3 regions of the Paenibacillus sp. B46(2026) genome follow, and region 2 is predicted to be linked to each of the others. Evidence: riboswitches for the same ligand, from Rfam matches in the RefSeq annotation. Region 2 holds a riboswitch; each other region holds the start of a gene.
The links. A riboswitch is a leader RNA that binds a small molecule or an ion and turns the genes downstream of it on or off. The one in region 2 is predicted to bind S-adenosylmethionine.
Positions count from the first base shown of each region.

Region 1 (6,200 bases), 3.3 Mb from region 2:
CCGGATTTCCACTCTGTAACGGGCAGATTATTCCTGAGCTTTCGGGCGGGGTAGCGGTTGCTTTTGCTCACCGTGCGGCAGCTGCTTCTCTAGTAATTGTAATCGCAATTCTGGGGCACTTCGCGTATCGTAATCATCCGGATAACAAGGAAATGCGTACCCTTGGCGTGGTATCTGTTGTTCTGATTCTGATGCAAGTGGTCATCGGTATTTTCATGATGGTGACGATGAGCCGTCCGGAAGTATACATGTTCGTAGCTCTTGCGCATATGCTGGATATCGCCATACTGTTCGGGGTATTAACGTATATGAGTTTCCTGGTGTACAAGCTGCATCGCCCGGTTAATCGGTTCTAAATATGAAAGTCCACCATCCAGTGATGCACATCATTGGACAGGTGGACTTTGTTTGATGTCAGGGGGAACAGGGCAACCTATGGCAAGCTGCAATTACACGTTTACTCGGAATGATTATGTATTATAGTGATGAAACCTTGTTGATTTGGAAAAGAGGAGGTTATATATGCTGCGAACGTTGCTGGGAGAAAAGCCGCGTGTAAACGAAGGTTTGCTGAAAGAAGCAATGGAGTCCATGGCGCATACGCTTGAGCTATTTCAGCGACAAATGCATGTGGACCATGACCCCGCGCATGACTATCGGAAACTGTATGTGTGGACCCAGGGGCTTATCTCTTCACTGGATGAACTGGAGCAAAGCTGCTTCGCTGCTGCTCATTTTCGCCAAAAGGTCGTTGCAGGTTCTACGGACGATATGACGCCGCCCGAAAAAGCCGAGTATGCCCGGTATGTGTATTTCTACAAAGATGGCTTCATTCGCTGCTTTGCCATTCTGGATAAAGTCGGCACCGTATTGAATGAGATATTCCAGCTGAATACCTCAAATACAAAAGCGCACTTTTCTTATTTTACTGTGTTAAGACAGTTCGACTATGCGAGGGAGCATCATGATCTTGCCTTGCGGTTGATTCAGATCAAGGACTCTTATCGTGAGCCGATGAGCAAGCTCCGCAAACGACGTAATATGGAAATTCACTACATGAACTCCGAAATGCACGATGATTTGTGGCAGTTACATCAGACCTTGCAAGGTAAAGTGAAATTGGAGGATCTGAATCAACATGTGCAGGAAATGCGTCAGGGCGTGGATATGGTCTGTGAAACGTTAACAGCCTCTTATAGCTATATCAATAAAATATGGCAAAGAAATAATTCCCTTTGACAAATCGGAATACTTGGAATATACTGAGTTTCAATCGAATGTTACACAGATATGACTGATATTTCAGAAGTTATGTTCACATTATAAAGCATAAACTACATGAACTTATAGAATCCTACAACAACATATTTCTTATCGAGAGCGGCGGAGGGACAGGCCCGATGAAGCCCGGCAACCGATTTGTAACGACACGACACATGTGTCATTCGTTATAGATGTTAGGTGCTAATTCCTACAAAATGGTGCAAGACACGATTTTGGCAGATGAGAAGGTATATTCTTTCACGTAAAGAGCCCTCTTTGTATCTGCAAAGGGCTCTTTTTTTGTATGTATAGGGGAGTTTTCCTTTAGATCGGGTAAAGATACATGTAGGTGGTTGGAAAGGGGCAAGTGCGATTGATTGAATTAAAAGGTTTAACGAAGACGTACGGCAAAGGAGCAAAATCTACAACAGCATTATCCGAGCTGAATTTGAGCATTCAGAAGGGTGAAATCTACGGAGTGATCGGCCATTCTGGAGCGGGTAAAAGTACACTGATCCGTTGCATTAATTTGTTGGAACGCCCTACGGAGGGTGAAGTTTGGGTAGACGGGATCAACCTGACTGAACTGAATAAAACCGAATTGCAGCAACAGAGACGCAAGATCGGGATGATTTTTCAACACTTTAACCTGTTATCCTCGGCAACGGTATATGACAATGTGGCTTTTCCACTAAAGCTTGTGAATACACCCAGGGAAGCCATTGATCGCAAAGTGAAGGAAATGCTCACTCTGGTTGGTCTGGAGCATCATAGCAACAAATATCCGGCTCAATTATCGGGTGGACAGAAACAACGTGTAGGGATTGCGAGAGCACTTGCAAGTGATCCGAATGTACTTCTCTGTGATGAGGCCACCTCGGCACTTGATCCGCAGACGACAAATTCAATTCTGAAGTTATTGCTCGACATTAACGAAAAGTACAACCTCACGATTGTGCTGATTACACATGAGATGCACGTCATCCAGAATATCTGTGACAAAGTGGCTGTCATTCATCAAGGCGGCATAGTGGAACAGGGACCTGTAACCGAAGTATTCCTGAAGCCGCAGCATGCCATTACGCGGGACTTTATGATGCGTGATCATGAAGTTGAACTTGCCCTTGAAGAGACTGCTTTGGCGAATGCAGGCTTGGAATTACAGGCAGGTGCTGCTTCCAAACTTGTGAAGATATCCTTTTTGGGTAACAAAACGTATGAAGCGATTTTATCCAGAACGGTACGTAAAACGGGTGTGGATTTTGCCATCCTGCAAGGTACGATCTCTACGATCAAACAGGTTCCTTATGGTCAGCTGACCGTTCGGTTCGAAGGCGATACTAATGCGATTGACCGGACGATATCAGAATTAACCGCAGAGGGACTTGATGTGGAGGTGTTACGTTAACATGGATTTTTCAACCGTACGTTGGGAAGAGGTTGGTAAAGCTTCCATTGAGACACTGCAAATTTTGGGTGTATCAGGCTTGTTTACCGTAATCTTTGGTTTACCGCTCGGGGTGCTGCTGTTCATGACAGCCCGATCTGCTTCAACCCAGTCAAGGGTGGTGTACATTATACTGTCCCTGATTGTTAATATTTTGCGATCGATCCCATTTATCATATTGATTGTTGCTCTTATTCCATTCACTCGTTCACTCGTCGGTACAGCTACAGGGGTGCTTGGTGTTATCCCACCTTTAGTTATTTCAGCAGCTCCTTACTTCGCTCGACTGGTAGAGACAACAATGCGTGAAGTGGATCGTGGTGTCATTGAAGCGGCACAGGCAATGGGTGCATCGACTGGACAGATTGTAAGACGGGTACTGTTGCCTGAGGCACTACCTGGTCTGCTTGCTGGAATAACCATCACTATCGTTACGCTTGTCTCGTACACGGCGATGGCGGGTATGGTCGGTGGTGGAGGTCTGGGAACGCTGGCAATTAACTATGGATACTATCGTTATCAGGATGAAATCATGATTATATCCGTAGTCTCTATGATCATTCTGGTACAAATTCTCCAAATGGCAGGAGATCGCTTGGTTGTATTTTTCACCAGGAAATAACACATAGATAACATGAGGGGTATGCATTCATGCGGATACCACATGAAAAAATGATTAGAGAAGGGGTTTTACACATGAAAAAATGGTCTTTTGCTTTACTTAGTCTTATGCTGATTGCAGTACTTGCAGCTTGCGGAAACAACAAGGATGCCGATAGCGGCGCAGACAATGCCGGAGGCGCTCCGCGCACGGTAGAATTAAAAGTGGGAGCTTCACCAACACCACACGCTGAGATTCTGGAAAGCATTAAGCCTGAATTGGAAGCCCAAGGTATCCGTTTGCAAGTGGTTACGTTTAATGATTATGTTCAACCTAACCAGCAGCTTGCTGATGAAAAATTGGATGCAAACTTCTTCCAGCATCAGCCTTACCTGGACACCGAGAATAAAGAGCGTGGTTTCAACCTGGTTACGGTAACACCTGTTCATGTTGAACCTTTTGGTGGATACTCCAAAAAGATCAAGTCTTTGGATGAATTGAAAGACGGCGCAAAAGTAGCGATTCCGAGTGATCCATCTAATGGTGGACGTGCACTCTTGTTGCTCGCGAAGGAAGGCATCATTACGCTGAAAGACAACACAAACATCACATCTACGATTCAGGATATCACAGCAAATCCGAAGAATCTGGATATCATCGAGCTGGATGCAGCCATGATGCCTCGTCAATTGGATGAAGCAGATCTGGTATTCATCAATGCTAACTACGCGCTCGAAGCCAACCTGAATCCTGCAAATGATGCTTTGCTGATCGAAGATCTGCAAGGTAACCCATATGCAAACATCCTCGTTTCCCGTGAGGACAATAAGGATGCAGATGCAATCCAGAAACTGGCTGCTGCACTGCACTCCGAAGAAGTTAAAACATTTATCAAAGAACGTTACCAAGGTGCAGTTGAACCTGCAACTGAATAATTCACGATATGTATGATATGAAATGATATGATGTAAAGTTTGTAAGAAATAAGCCGTATATCTCTCCAGAAGAGATATACGGCTTATTTTATGTTACATAAGTCTGTGCTGACGCGGGGATCAACATAAGTCAGAGTTCTTCTGTTTTATCAGTGTTGGAGTGATGTCCAGATTGGCGGTAGTAGGATAATTCATTTTGATCAGCATACTGCTGCTCATCAGCTTCTTGCAGGTACGTTCTCTCGGTGGGAGAGAGTTTTTCTTCATCTCCGTTTGAGCTTTTGATTTTGTATCTGATCCACCCGATCAGACCGAGTACAACAACCAGGATTAAGGCCCACCCTTTTTTGAGCAAAAGAAGAGCACTGAATTTTTGGGAAGCCGTGTACCCGATCCCGCCCATCAGAAGGCTATTGAGCCCTATGGTGGATGTTTTGTCAGTCGAAGCATCATACTCCTCATAGGTATATCCCGCATTGATGCTAAGTTGATTAAGGACCGTTTCCTCGAATGCCTGGCGGCTCTGTTGAAAGGTGGCCGTATCTGTAACCAGAATGGCTGTGATATACCCTTCACGTGTCAGGAGTTTTACATTGTAATTCACCATGGCTTGCTGATAAGCATTTTTGAAACCAAGGGAGTAGACCAACTGATGTTTGGTCTTGTCGTATGCCGGTTCGATTTCCCACCCTGTTATGTACGTTCTATATTCAGGATCGAGCTCTCTGTTGTCTTCTTCTGTGCCACGGATATAACTGCTTAACAGTTCTTCAGCACTCAGATTTTGATCGTCATCATGGATATGACCTGTCTTCACGTATTCGAACACAACATACCACGAGCCGAATTCGCTATTGCTGGTTAGGCTTCCAATTTCATTCCCGTTAGGCTTTCCATCACTGTTAAGTATCGAGCGTTGGGTATTGGCCTTATCCAGAAAGGAATGGCTTTCTGGGACTTCCAGTGTGGCCTTTCCATCCAGGGTTACAGATGCAGGTCCGGTAATCCAATCATACTCATCAGGTGCTTGGTCAGTCTCACTTTCCGCGGAAACCTGTAAAGCATTAGAGAATGCTAATAAAATGACCACTACTAGTGTGATAAATAATGTTGATCTTCTGTTTTTCATGTTCATGTAGAGATCCTTTCAAGTTAATATCATCGACAGTACCATAGGTGTTTGATTTCAATCAAGATATATTTGGAATTAAAGGTGGATAATGACTTGTGGATAAGCGAGTTGTAGGAGGACGATAAATCTTTTATACTGGATAAGTGACTGCTCTTTGAAGAGGGGGATGAACGTGAAGGGAAAGATTGCCCTCATAACGGGAAGTGCCAAAGGTCTTGGTAAAATGACGGCCCTCAGTCTGGCAGATCAGGGGTGTCATATTGCCCTCAACTATGTACACAGCAGAACAGAAGCTGAGGCTTTAAGGGCTCAGATTACAGCCAAGGGTGTGCGTTGCATTGCCATCCAGGCGGATATATCCAAGGTGGAAGATATTGCTTCATTGGTCGAACAGGTGGAAGACAAGCTGGGCAGCATTGATATTCTGGTGAATAACGCGGGTCCATTTGTTCGTGAACGTCGATTATTTGCGGACTATTCCGAAGGTGAGGTCCAGATGCTTGTACAGGGTAACCTGTTGGGACCTATGTTGCTGGATCAACGTGTGTTGCCAGAGATGAGACGCAAGCAGTGGGGGCGCATCATTCATTTAGGCTTCAGTCATGCTGGAGAAGCGAGATCCTGGCCCCACCGCGCAGTGTATGCTGCTGCCAAGGTAGGTCTGGTATCTTTTACGAAGACACTCGCGGTTGAAGAAGCCCCGTATGGAATTACGGTTAACATGGTATGTCCAGGTGACATTCGAGGTGCGAACAAAGAGAAAACGATTGATGAGATGGCAGGCATAACCGACGTAGAGACGCCAAGAGGGCGTCCTGGCAG
Region 1 is NZ_CM165907.1:5,509,286-5,515,485, reverse strand. It holds gene AC1S8V_RS24470 (COX15/CtaA family protein) at 1-356, shown strand, start outside; gene AC1S8V_RS24465 (Cthe_2314 family HEPN domain-containing protein) at 523-1,239, shown strand; SAM riboswitch class I at 1,369-1,510, shown strand; gene AC1S8V_RS24460 (methionine ABC transporter ATP-binding protein) at 1,637-2,671, shown strand; gene AC1S8V_RS24455 (methionine ABC transporter permease) at 2,673-3,332, shown strand; gene AC1S8V_RS24450 (MetQ/NlpA family ABC transporter substrate-binding protein) at 3,407-4,246, shown strand; gene AC1S8V_RS24445 (DUF2167 domain-containing protein) at 4,377-5,375, opposite strand; gene AC1S8V_RS24440 (SDR family oxidoreductase) at 5,551-6,200, shown strand, end outside.
Region 1: linked by a shared signal. The riboswitch ahead of AC1S8V_RS24460 (methionine ABC transporter ATP-binding protein) and the one ahead of metA (homoserine O-acetyltransferase MetA) in region 2 are both predicted to bind S-adenosylmethionine.

Region 2 (6,200 bases):
TCCAGCTTAAGGTTTGTATTGTCTGGCTGGAAAGTCCAAGGAATGAACGCCAGGAAACCTTCGGAATCATACTTGTTCGCAATACATTCGTCCTGAGCTTCACGTACACGGAGCAAGTGCAATGCACGCTCTTCCATCGATTCACCAAGGCCAATAACCATCGTTGCGGTGGTGTTCATGCCGATGCGGTGTGCAGTTTGCATAACGTCCATCCAATCCCGCCATGAACCTTTCAAGCGGCTGATCTTCCGACGAGTGCGGTCATCCAGAATTTCAGCGCCGCCGCCAGGCAAGGAATCCAGTCCAGCTTCGTGAATGGCACGTACAACCTCTTCCAATGTAAGACCATCGGATACTTCAACCATTTTCATAATCTCAGCTGGTGAGAAAGAGTGCATCGTGATGTTCGGAAAACGCTCCTTGATGGCTTTCAAGAGGTCTGTGTAATAGCTGAAAGGCAAATTCGGATTTGTTCCACCTTGCATCAGAATCTCGGTACCATTCACATCTTCTGTTTCCTGAATTTTCTGGAAAATGACCTCATCTGGAAGAACATATCCTTCCTCCGAACCAGGTCTGCGGTAGAAAGCACAAAAACGGCAGTACACATCACACACGTTCGTGTAGTTGACGTTACGCCCAATTACGAATGTTCTGTATGGTTCAGGGTGCATGCGTTTCATAATGACATTAGCAGCTGCCCCGATTTTGTCCACTTCATTCGATTCAAATAGCTGAATCGTGTCTTCCAAGTCCAAACGTTCGCCCCGAAGGGCTTTATCTAAGATACGGTCTACCGTACTCATCGTAAAAAAGCCTCCCTCATGAAGAGAAATTATATAACGATCCGTCCCAACTTGCTCAAGAGAAGCAAGTTCAGGTGGCAACATCGCATTTCTGTACTCCACATATCGTAACACAGGTTACATGTGAAAAAAAGCACCTTATGAACAGGTGCTTTAAAAATAAGTAAAAATGTTTACATATGAAATCAAATTGATTTGATATTAAACGATACGCATAGGCGTAATCGATTGCCCACTTTTTTAGGATTCCTGAAGTGCTTGTTCCAAATCGGCAATCAGATCATCAATGTCTTCCAGACCTACCGAGAAACGAAGTAATCCATCTGTAATGCCACGGTCACGGCGAACCTCAGCCGGCATTGCCGCATGAGACATCATCGCTGGGTAGGACAGAATACTCTCCACAGCTCCCAAGCTTACAGCAACAATGGGTAACTTCACCCGGTTAAGAACCGCTTTTGCGCGATCGCCTGAACCGACGTCAAATGAAACGACAGCTCCATATCCTGTTGACTGGCGCTCATGTGCCTCGCGGCCCGGATGATCCTCCAGCCCAGGATAAAAGACAGCGGCAATATCACTGCGCTCATTAAGCCATGCGGCCAGTTTGGCTGTGCTCTGTTCACTATGAGCCATACGAGCCCCCAAGGTTTTCATCCCGCGCATCAGAAGCCAGGATTCTTGTGCCCCGAGTACAGTTCCGAGTCCATTTTGCAACTGTTTCAGTTGTACGCCAAGTGATTCCGTGCGAGCAACAGCTAACCCCGCTAACACATCACTGTGACCCCCGAGAAACTTGGTAGCACTATGTACGACAATATCCACGCCAAGCTCAATTGGACGCTGATAGTACGGTGTCATAAAGGTGTTATCCAGAATCGTGATCAGGTCATGTTCCTTCGACCAGTCAGTCACGGCAGCGATATCCGTAATACGCAGGGTCGGGTTAGACGGTGTTTCCATATAAACTGCCTTGGTGTTCGGCTTGAGTGCCGCTTTTACTTCATCTATATTGGTCATGTCTACAAAGGTCGTCTCAATCTGCATACGGCTTAATATGGAAGTAAGCAACCGATACGTACCTCCATATACATCTTCCGTTACAATCATGTGGTCCCCTGCGGAGAACATCATGAACACGCTGGAGATTGCAGCCATCCCGGATGAATAGGCGAATCCTCGTGCTCCACCTTCCAGCAGTGTGATGTAATCTTCCAATGCCTGACGTGTCGGATTACCCGAACGACTGTAATCATGTTGAGGCGGATTAAAAATATCAAAATGATGGAATGTGGATGCTTGATAGATCGGTACACTGGAGGCCCCAGTCGTTTTGTCGATCTCATCGCCGAAATGGAGCAATTTCGTATCAAATTTCAGCTCGGAATTCGGCTTGTTGTTGGACTCACTCATGAGTGCACGCCTCCTTCAATTTCCTGTTGCGCTGCTGTCAGCGCATTGCCGAGATCTGCAATCAGATCATCCGCATGTTCAATACCTACGGAGAACCGAAGCAGGCGGTCATCCACACCTACAGCGTCACGAATTTCAAGCGGTATATCCGCATGAGTTTGTACTGCCGGGTAAGTCATGAGTGATTCCACTCCGCCGAGACTTTCAGCAAAAGCAATGAGTTTGATATGACGCAGCAACGGTTCAACATAACGTGCATCCTTCACTTTGAAAGAGAAGATACCTGTGTTACCGCTGGATTGTTTATTCTGTATTTCATACCCCGGATGATCGGATAGGCCTGGATGATACACTTCAACCACCGCCGGATGCTCAAGCAAGTATTTGGCAATGGTAAGTGCATTGTGCTGATGACGCTCCATGCGAAGAGCTAGCGTTTTCATGCCTTTCATCAACTGATAAGAGTCACTTGGAGACAATACCGCTCCAATGGAATTATGAAGGAACGCCATTTCTGCAGATAATGCCTCACCCTTGGTTATGATTAATCCGGCCAGCACATCATTGTGTCCGCCCAGATATTTGGTAGCACTATGAATGATGATATCAGCACCCAGTTCAATCGGACGCTGGAAAAATGGAGTCAACAACGTGTTGTCAACAATGGTCAACAGGTTGTAGCTTTTCGCCCAGGAAGCGACGGCTTCCACATCGGTGATCATCATCAGTGGATTCGTTGGTGTCTCAATGAATACAGCTTTGGTATTCGGCTGACGAACATTCTCCAATGCTGCAAGGTCATTCGTGTCCACATAGCTTGCCGTTACGCCGAAACGAGACAGAATACGTTCCAACAGACGATACGTTCCGCCATACAGATCCAGCGATACAATCAGATGATCTCCTTGACCAAACATGGCAAAGATGGTTTGCAGCGCGGCCATACCCGAGCTACAGGCAAACCCTGCATCACCGGACTCCAGCGCTGCGGCCGCTTCTTCCAACACTTTGCGAGTTGGGTTGGTCGTACGAATATAATCAAATCCCGTGCTTTGTCCAAGCTTCGGGTGGCGAAACGCAGTGGATTGATAGATCGGAAAGTTAATGGCGCCTGTTACCGGTTCATTGATGGACCCAATTTGTGCTAAGCGGCTTTCGATTTTCAACTTGCTGTTGTCTTCCATTGCTGCATCCTCCTGTAATTTCGATTAAATTTGCGGGCCAATATCGTAAGGTGTTTCTTGATACACATAGTAATTGAGCCAGTTAGAGAATAATAAGTTGGCATGAGCGCGCCAAGTAGCCGGTGGCACACGGGAAGGATCGTCATTCGGATAATAATGTCTAGGCAATGCGATATCCAAACCCTTCGCTGCATCCCGGTCATACTCCCACTTTAATGAGAATGGGTCATATTCGGCATGTCCTGTGGCAAAAATTTGTTTGCCGTCTTTGGTGGCAACCAGGAAGATACCGGCTTCCTCGGATTCAGCCAAGATCTCTAAATTCTCATTCTTTTCAATATCTTCGCGTCTCACTTCCGTATGACGGGAATGTGGGACGTTGAATACTTCATCGAATCCACGCAACAACGGAACATGGGGTTTGTTGATGGTATGTGGGAAAACGCCAAAACACTTTTCATCAAGTGCAACCTTGGGTACGTTAAAATGATGGTATAAACCTGCCTGGGAAGCCCAACATATGTGCAGGGTTGAAGTCACATTGGTTTTGGTCCATTCGAAGATCTCCTGGATTTCATTCCAATAGTTCACGTCTTCGAAATCCATCTGTTCCACTGGGGCACCCGTAATAATCATGCCATCGAAACGGCGGTGCTCAATCTCATCGAAGGTTTTATAGAACAAATCCAAATATTCCTGAGACGTATTCTTTGACGTATGGGATTTGGGATGTACCAGAACGACATCCACCTGAATGGGTGTATTTCCCACCAGACGAAGCAATTGTGTTTCCGTCGTTTCCTTTGTAGGCATCAGGTTTAATATAGCGATACGGAGTGGACGAATATCCTGCTGGTAAGCAGAAGTTTCATCCATGACGAAGATATTCTCTCCTTCAAGTACTTCTTTTGCTGGCAGAGTATCAGGTATTTTGATTGGCATGGTAAGTCTAACTCCTCCTTGTGCATTGATAGATGCAGCTACCGCTGGCTTGATGTGTCCACATCAATACAGTTATAGGCTGCCATGAGTTTGTCTACATATATTGGATTACACGTCCATCCAAAGAAAGTTACAGACAACCTCAAGTTCCTTAGCGAAAATCACTGCTGAGAAGTCGGGGCATATGACAAAGACCTTCCTCGGATTTCGAGAAAGGTCATATGTAAATAGATATGCGCCTCTCTCATCTCTCAGTTACAACAGTGCCAATTGGGCACTTGGTCGCTGCAAGAATTAGCACCGTGCGGTATACCGCCGGTTGCCGGGTTTCATCGGGCCAGTCCCTCCACCTACTCTTGATAAGATTTCGCTGTATTAGATTGTAATTGAATATGGTTCACCGTCTACTTTATTACATTAATGCCCTCACGTCAAGGTGCAGTTCAATGTCTGCTTTCCAGATCGGAACCGTTCATCATCTGTTGTCATACACTGCCTCAGAGCGCGAAATAGACACATTTTTGCGCTTGAAAGCACCTTGTACCAGCGGTATACTAAACAAGGTGTTATAAACCCTTATGTGAGAGGTGACATATTAAATGGATGGCGACCCGAGGCCTGACTGGCAGCCGAATTCCGACAAACTGCATAGAGAATTGACATCAGCATGCCGGCAGCGGGACGTAACTTCCGTTTGATTATAAAGTGAACGCAGCCCTGATCTCCAGGCTCCGCTGCCGACCGGCTGATTTGTTCTTTTTGCGCCCATAATGATAATATCCGCCAGCTTGGCGGGTGCAGAAGGAGTAGATTAACGATGAAAATCCGGTTGGTAAACAACGGTGTATTTATTCCGGTGGACGACATTCAGCAGGCGCTGACTCCACCAGCGGAAGGATTTTACTGGATTGATGCAGATGTAGACGATTTGGCGGTACTTCAGCCGCTGTTCTTGATGCATGATCTGGCTGTGGAAGACTGTCTCAGTGACGAAGAACAACGTCCGAAGATTGAAATTTATGAGAACCATTATTTTATTGTGATTAATAGCATTCGTTTCGATGATGAAGAGATTTTTCTACGTGCGGTCAACCTGTTCCTCGGCAGACATTTCATTATAAGTGTTACGAAACAGAAGGTCAGCGAATTGCGCACACTGAAACCAATCCTGTGGGAACAGGAAATCAGTACACCCGATCGTCTGCTGTATTTGCTGGTTGACTTGATTGTTGATAATTATTTCACCGTAGGTGACCGAATAGAAGCTCGAATTGAGAAGCTTGAGGAAGACATTCTGATGCACACCAAAAAATCACATTTGAATGAAATCATCGGGCTACGCAGTGAGATTCTGTGGCTGAAGAAAGTCCTTGGACCTCAGAAAGAGGTCATTAACACACTGAACAAAAAAGATCTGCGTCTCATTGATGATCAACTGCAAAAGTATTTCAGTGACATCTATGAGAATGCCGTCAAAATATCTGAAACCTTTGAAACATACCGCGACCTGATGGGCAACTTGCGAGAAGCCTATCAATCCAGTATTGCAAACCGGGCGAATGAGATCATGCGTGTGTTTACCGCCATTACTACGGTCTTCATGCCGCTTACGGTCATTACAGGGATATACGGTATGAACTTTACGAATATGCCAGAACTTAACTGGAAATACGGCTATTTTGTTGTGATTGGCCTGATGGTTACGCTGGGTCTGAGCATGTTCTTCATTTTCCGCAAGAAAGACTGGGTATGAACCCGTATGAAATAACAAAGACGAAGCACTCCTGTTGGAGATCCGCCTCGTCTTTTTTTATATCCTACACCTAACCTACATTCTGCTCTGTCTCTGCATGCC
Region 2 is NZ_CM165907.1:1,955,453-1,961,652, reverse strand. It holds gene mqnC (cyclic dehypoxanthinyl futalosine synthase) at 1-806, opposite strand, end outside; gene AC1S8V_RS09025 (trans-sulfuration enzyme family protein) at 1,047-2,219, opposite strand; gene AC1S8V_RS09020 (PLP-dependent transferase) at 2,216-3,403, opposite strand; gene metA (homoserine O-acetyltransferase MetA) at 3,428-4,345, opposite strand; SAM riboswitch class I at 4,587-4,711, opposite strand; gene corA (magnesium/cobalt transporter CorA) at 5,163-6,098, shown strand; gene AC1S8V_RS09005 (HRDC domain-containing protein) at 6,169-6,200, opposite strand, start outside.

Region 3 (6,200 bases), 3.0 Mb from region 2:
TCCAAGCCAGAATCTGATTATGGGTTAACTAGGGATGGTTACATGTATACTTTCAAACCCGCTGAGACTGATGACTATGAAAGAAGATTTGATGATATTATTACGGTCTCGGATCTGACAACCGGTAAACCGATATGGTCCGCTATAAACCCTTACTTTCGTGAAGGTCAGTCTTCAGATTTCACCAAAAACGGAACAGCTTATTCTTTCACTTATCACAAAAACAAATATGTAACTCTTTATTATTATGATGAAAAGGGAAACCGAAGCAAAAAGTTCATTCTCCCCTACATGCAATACTACACAATAGAAGGAAATTTTATTTTAGGTCAACCTGGCAACAAAAGTCCGTATACTCACGTTTTTGATCTTTCTACAGGTAAGAAGCTAACGGTGCTGACCAATGAAACAACCTTGCCCTACGGGAATAGGGTTACGGACGATGGAACCCTAATAACTAGGAAGTTTATCAATAACCGTGAACTTGAGTTGAGGGCGTACTCGCCTACGGGAGCTTTGAAATGGAAGTATGATTTTTCTTTTAAAAAGGGGCCTCCCGAGATATTTATCATCCATGATCGTGTGCTGTATCTGGAACAAACCGCAGGCAATATCATGCTTATGAATTCGGATGGAAAATTCATTACAGGAGTTAATGAAAATCCCTTCTACATGCAAGGTGAGCCAAATAGTCATCTAAAAATGGCAATCGATTTACAGAGTTTTATGTATATTCAATACACCGAACAGGGAATAGAACTCGTGATTAGAGATTCAAATAATCTGAGAGAGCTCTATCGGCTGTCACAGAACGATTGGAACGATGTAAGGTTTAATCGAGATGAATTGTTCCTTAATAAGCAAAATGAATTATTTTTCCTGCCTCCTGACGGGCAGACGATAAGAAAGTATCAGTTACTTCCATAATCCAGAGAACATTACATAAGGAGTCTACCAATCATGAGTTTAAAGCGAATCAACTATTGGCTTATAGCCAGCCTATTCATCTTTCTTGCGATCCCATCCGAGCCAGCTCTGGCTAAAGATCTGCTGCAATTCCAATGGGGGTATGATATTACCAACGGCGGACAGAGTGCAACAAGCTCATATTCAATAAAGAGTGTTACGGATGCCATGGGGAATGAAAGTCTGCTCGTAACTAAAGCAGGTAAGAATAATGATTATTATATCGACAGTGTGGATGCCAAAACAGGGGAGCTACTTTGGTCGATTCCAACGGACAACGAGTACACGCTATCCGATGATGGATATATGTTTATTTTCCACGATAATCAAGTCAGTGCCAAGCATATAGCTACGGGCCAGATCCGTTGGACAGCTTCTCTGCCCGGACCGCCAGAAGATTGGAGACTATACTCGGCTGAGTCAGGCAGTCCAGGCGAAAATGGAAGTTTGTATGTGATTGCAGACTCTGATGATTTAAAAAGCAGTACACTCTACTATTACGATGCTAATGGAAATTTAAGTCGAAAGTTCAAGGTTCCATATTTTATGCAACAGATTCATGGTGATGTGATTGTCGGCAGTAAGTTTGGCAATCATCCCGATTTATACTTGATTAGCCTGACAACCGGAAAAAAAATTAAAACGATCACTGGTGGTAAAGGTTACAATGGGATTAAGAGTCTATCTGACGGCACACTACTATATTATAATATCTACAAAAAAACAATAACGCTTAAAGGCTATAACAGCACGGGGCAGCTAAAGTGGACAAAACAACTTCCTTATAAGGAATATTCAACAGAGCTTTTTGCATTGAAAGATCGGTTTGTATTTGTGGATTATAAAAATAAGCGAATCAAGCTATATTCATCTTCAGGTAAATTAATTGCTGAGAAGGCATATCTGCCAGTATCATATCCCAATATGGCTTTGGATGGCACAAGTTTGATGTTTAAATCTGAAAAGAATGACGAAGATGAACTAGAACTAATTATTATGGACACAAGCAACCTGAACGTTTTGTACACCTACAAAAATGACGAATTTGATCTTAATGATGAACGTCTATTTCTCAATAACACAACGGGTCTGTACATCCTAAGCGACGAAGGTCGTACCTTAGTTAGCACTCAGTTAATTAAATAGCATAATCAGAAGCATCAGAAGAGGAATGTCCTCATGTTGATGTTAACGCTAAATCACACTGAAAAAGCCCTCACCAATCCAGTAATGGGTCGTGAGGGCTTCTTCATATGTGGTTGTATCTCTAGCTTTTCGGTGTACAACTCTACATCAAGTCTTTTAACTCCGCCACTTCTTCGCAAGTTCACCAATCTGATGTGGCGTAGTTCGGCAACAACCACCAATAATTTTCGCGCCCGCTGCAACCCACTGCTCCGAAGCATCACTCATACTGCCACATGTACCCTGTCCGCTCCACGTCTTCGTTGCCGCATCGTATACTTCTCCCGAGTTCGGATACACAATTACAGGTTTGTCACTGGTACGGCTCAAAATGCCCACTGCTTCCGTCACCACTTCCATCGGAGCACAATTCAGGCCAATCGCCGCAATCTGCGGCTCGGAGCCAAACTTCTGTGCACACACCTCAAGCGGTGTGCCTTCGCTGATGCTTGTCCCGTCTTTTAAAGAAAAAGATAACCAGGCATACGCATGAGGAAACTCCTTCAGTAAATCAACCAGCACCTGCGCTTCCTGCAAGGATGGAATGGTCTCAAACGCCAGAATATCAGCACCCGCTTCAAGCAGCGCCGCCATACGCGGACGGTGAAATGCGGCAAGCGTCTCATCCGACACGCCGTAATGTCCCACATACTCTGAACCATCCGCCAGATAGGCGCCGTACGGTCCAACGGACCCGGCAATAATTGGACGTGGACGAAGACAGTCTTCTTCGCGATCCTCTGTACGATCTGTTATATACTCCTCATTCTCCACGGTCTCGGAACGTACCGAAGGAGCTTTTACAAGCTGACCTGTCGAGCTTTCTCTCCCTACTAAACCACCCTGCACTTCTGCCCATACGTCATCTCTCGCCTTTGCAGCCAGTTCCACCGTCTTGCGAATCAGGTCCAACGCTTCTTGCTCTCCGATTCCTCTCTTGCTAAAGCCATCCACCGTCGCCTGATAACTGGATGTAATGGCGCAGTCGGCTCCTGCTCGAAAATAATCCGCATGGACCTGAACGATAACGTCCGGATTCTCAATTAACACACGCGCCGACCATAGCGGATCATCCAGATCAGATCCATGCTGTTCGAGTTCCGTTGCGAGCGCTCCATCCAGAATCATGACCGGATGTTCGCGCAGGATCTGTTCTATGGGGTTAATCTGTTGTACTTGCGTCATGTACTTGTCCTCTTTTCTTATTCACACGTTCTGTCAGATAATAAGCTGCGTAACACACTGCGATAAATGGAATCCCACAATACAGCGCAATTCGCTGTGTAGGATCAAAAGCAATACCTATGCATGAAGCCAGGCATAATATAAATGAGATAATCGGTACCGCCGGATACAGTGGTGTGCGGTAGACCAGATCTTTGACCGCATGTCCTTCCCGGATATACTGTCTACGGAACATGTACTGGGAAGCACTGATGCTCATCCATACGGCCACAACAGCCAGACCTGAAATGGAGACCAGTGTAATATACACGGTACCTGGCGCAATGATGCTGGACAGCAGAGCGAGCGCACCACCAACCATACTGATCAGGAGCGCATTCAGCGGTACCCCGCGTTTCGTCAATTTGGCGAACCAAGGAGAGATCGTTCTTTTATCAGCCAGAGACCAGAGCATCCGTGATGAAGCATACAGGCCTGAATTGGCAGCAGAGAGAATTGCCGTTAGAATAACAAAGTTCATAATGTCTGCTGCATACGGTACACCCACTCGCTCCATGACCGCTACAAATGGACTTTGCAGTACACTGGCATCCGACATAGGCAGCAAGGCAGACAAGATAATAATCGTTCCGATGAAAAAAATCACCAAACGCCACAGCGTTGTATGAATAGCCTTTGGTATTGTCTTTTCCGGATTCTCCGTCTCCCCGGCAGCAATGCCGATTAACTCGGTGCCTGAGAATGCAAAATTTACAGCAAGCATGGTCATCAATATCGCTGTAGCCCCATGAGGGAACCATCCAGATGCTGTAATATTCGATAGAAACGGAGCAGGTTCAGCATCCGCCATCGGAATGATACCAAACATGGCTGCGCCACCGATAATAATGAAGATTACGATGGTAACTACTTTCACCGATGAGAACCAGAACTCCGATTCCGCGAAAAATTTTACCGTCAGTGCATTAAACAAAAAGATCATCAGTGCAAACAGCGCGCTCCAGATCCATACGTTCACCGATGGAAACCAACGCTGCATTAGCAGTCCCGCGGCTGTAAACTCGGAACCAAGGGCAACCGTCCAGGTTAACCAGTACAACCAGGCCACCGTGTATCCTGTTGCTGGTCCGATGTATTTGGCTGCGTAGCTATGAAATGCTCCCGTCTCTGGCATATGAACAGACAGTTCACCGAGACATAGCATGACCAGATATACGACGATTGCTCCGATCAGGTAGGACAGAATGGTTCCCAGTGGTCCCGCCTGCTGAATCGTGTAACCCGAGCTGAGGAATAATCCCGTTCCAATGACTCCTCCGAGAGAGAGCATGATCACATGCCGTGCCTGCATTTTCCGCTGAAAATGCCCTTTATCGTTGTTGTTCTCCATACCTGCTGCTCCCCTACTTCTTCATCCAGAAAAAACAAAAAAGACCCACTCTTCCTAAAGAGTGCGCCGTTACTGACAAATAAAAACAAACGCTCCTATCTATCAGGCTTTCACCCGCTGGAATTAGCACAGTATCCTTCAGATCTGTTGCTGAGGTTTCTAAGGGCCAGTCCCTCCACCTCTCTGGATAAGAAAATGATTTTTTATAAATATAGCGATCTATCATGAATGTGTCAACAGTTATTCAAAATTGAACATGTTTCTAGTCGGTTGAGGAACCCGGACTGTTAATGCTGAGGTTCACCTCATAAGTAATCGGCACGGTGCTAAAAATTTGGTCCCAATCGTCTTTGACCTTTTTCCATGTTTCCGGATATTTGATGCGCAGACTATCCCGAAAATCAGCAACGTCTACTTTATAGGTGTGTTGAAGTTTGTAGAGAACCTGTCGAACCTGTTGCTCGGCCAGCTCAGCAAATTCCTCTTCCAGCTCTTTGAGGTAAGCCTCCTCTAGCTCTTCTTCGGGAACACGCCAATCCTCCATCAGCCAGCCTTCAGATTCGTTCTTTACATGGAACGATATATCATCGCCGACCACCTTCGGAATTACTTTTGTTTTTTTCTTCTTCGTTTCAAATATAACGGTGAACCCCTCCTTGTTATATGTCTTCAAGACGCCTCCTTTTGCTTTAGGCTTAATCCACGATAGCCCTTCCAGGTCCGTTTGACTCAGTTCCCCGAGAAATTTTTTCGTCTTTCCATCAAAAACGCTGCCTCCGGAGAACTCATCTTCTCCATTGGAATTCAGCACATTTTGAAGCAGGAAGCTGGATCCGGATTGCATTTTGGCATCTAATTTGGAGAGCAAGACTGGGTCCAGAATCTTATTGGAAATGTACGAATTGTTCGTTATTCCTGTGAGATGAAATGCAGGAATCCGGGAAGGGTCCTGTGAAGTCAGTACATCTACCGCACGATGATGACTAATCAGGACCAGGCAATTTGGACGAATATCGTTATCTCGAAGGACTAAATCAAGGAGTTGGTCCAGACCATACTTTTTGGCAATATCCTTGGAGACAACGATAACCTTCAGATGATGTCCGATAAGTGGACGATCTCGCCTTAGTGCAAACTGACGAAAGATTTGCAGCAAGGAATCTCCGGTAAGCTGTTCATTGGAATAGGAGCTTTTGCCTGAAGCAGGTGAACCGGATTGCTCGCTTTTCTGGCTTTTCGAACTACCCGGAGCAATCTGTACTGTGGCTGTCACATTTTTCTGCATCGGATACGTTCCTCCCTGAGCTGCAGTGTTCTTCTCGAATTCCGTCTCTTTGCCGATATCGATCCCGAGACCAACGTAGACACTTAGATCCTCTATCTCCCGGCTGCTCCAACATCCGGATATCGTTAACAGAATGCATAATACAGCGGCTAAGCGTAGGAACATATGGAATGGAATCATGCATGTTTG
Region 3 is NZ_CM165907.1:5,866,356-5,872,555, forward strand. It holds gene AC1S8V_RS26115 (hypothetical protein) at 1-927, shown strand, start outside; gene AC1S8V_RS26120 (outer membrane protein assembly factor BamB family protein) at 961-2,112, shown strand; gene mmuM (homocysteine S-methyltransferase) at 2,269-3,336, opposite strand; gene mmuP (S-methylmethionine permease) at 3,314-4,726, opposite strand; SAM riboswitch class I at 4,819-4,920, opposite strand; gene AC1S8V_RS26135 (Ger(x)C family spore germination protein) at 4,989-6,191, opposite strand; gene AC1S8V_RS26140 (GerAB/ArcD/ProY family transporter) at 6,188-6,200, opposite strand, start outside.
Region 3: linked by a shared signal. The riboswitch ahead of mmuP (S-methylmethionine permease) and the one ahead of metA (homoserine O-acetyltransferase MetA) in region 2 are both predicted to bind S-adenosylmethionine.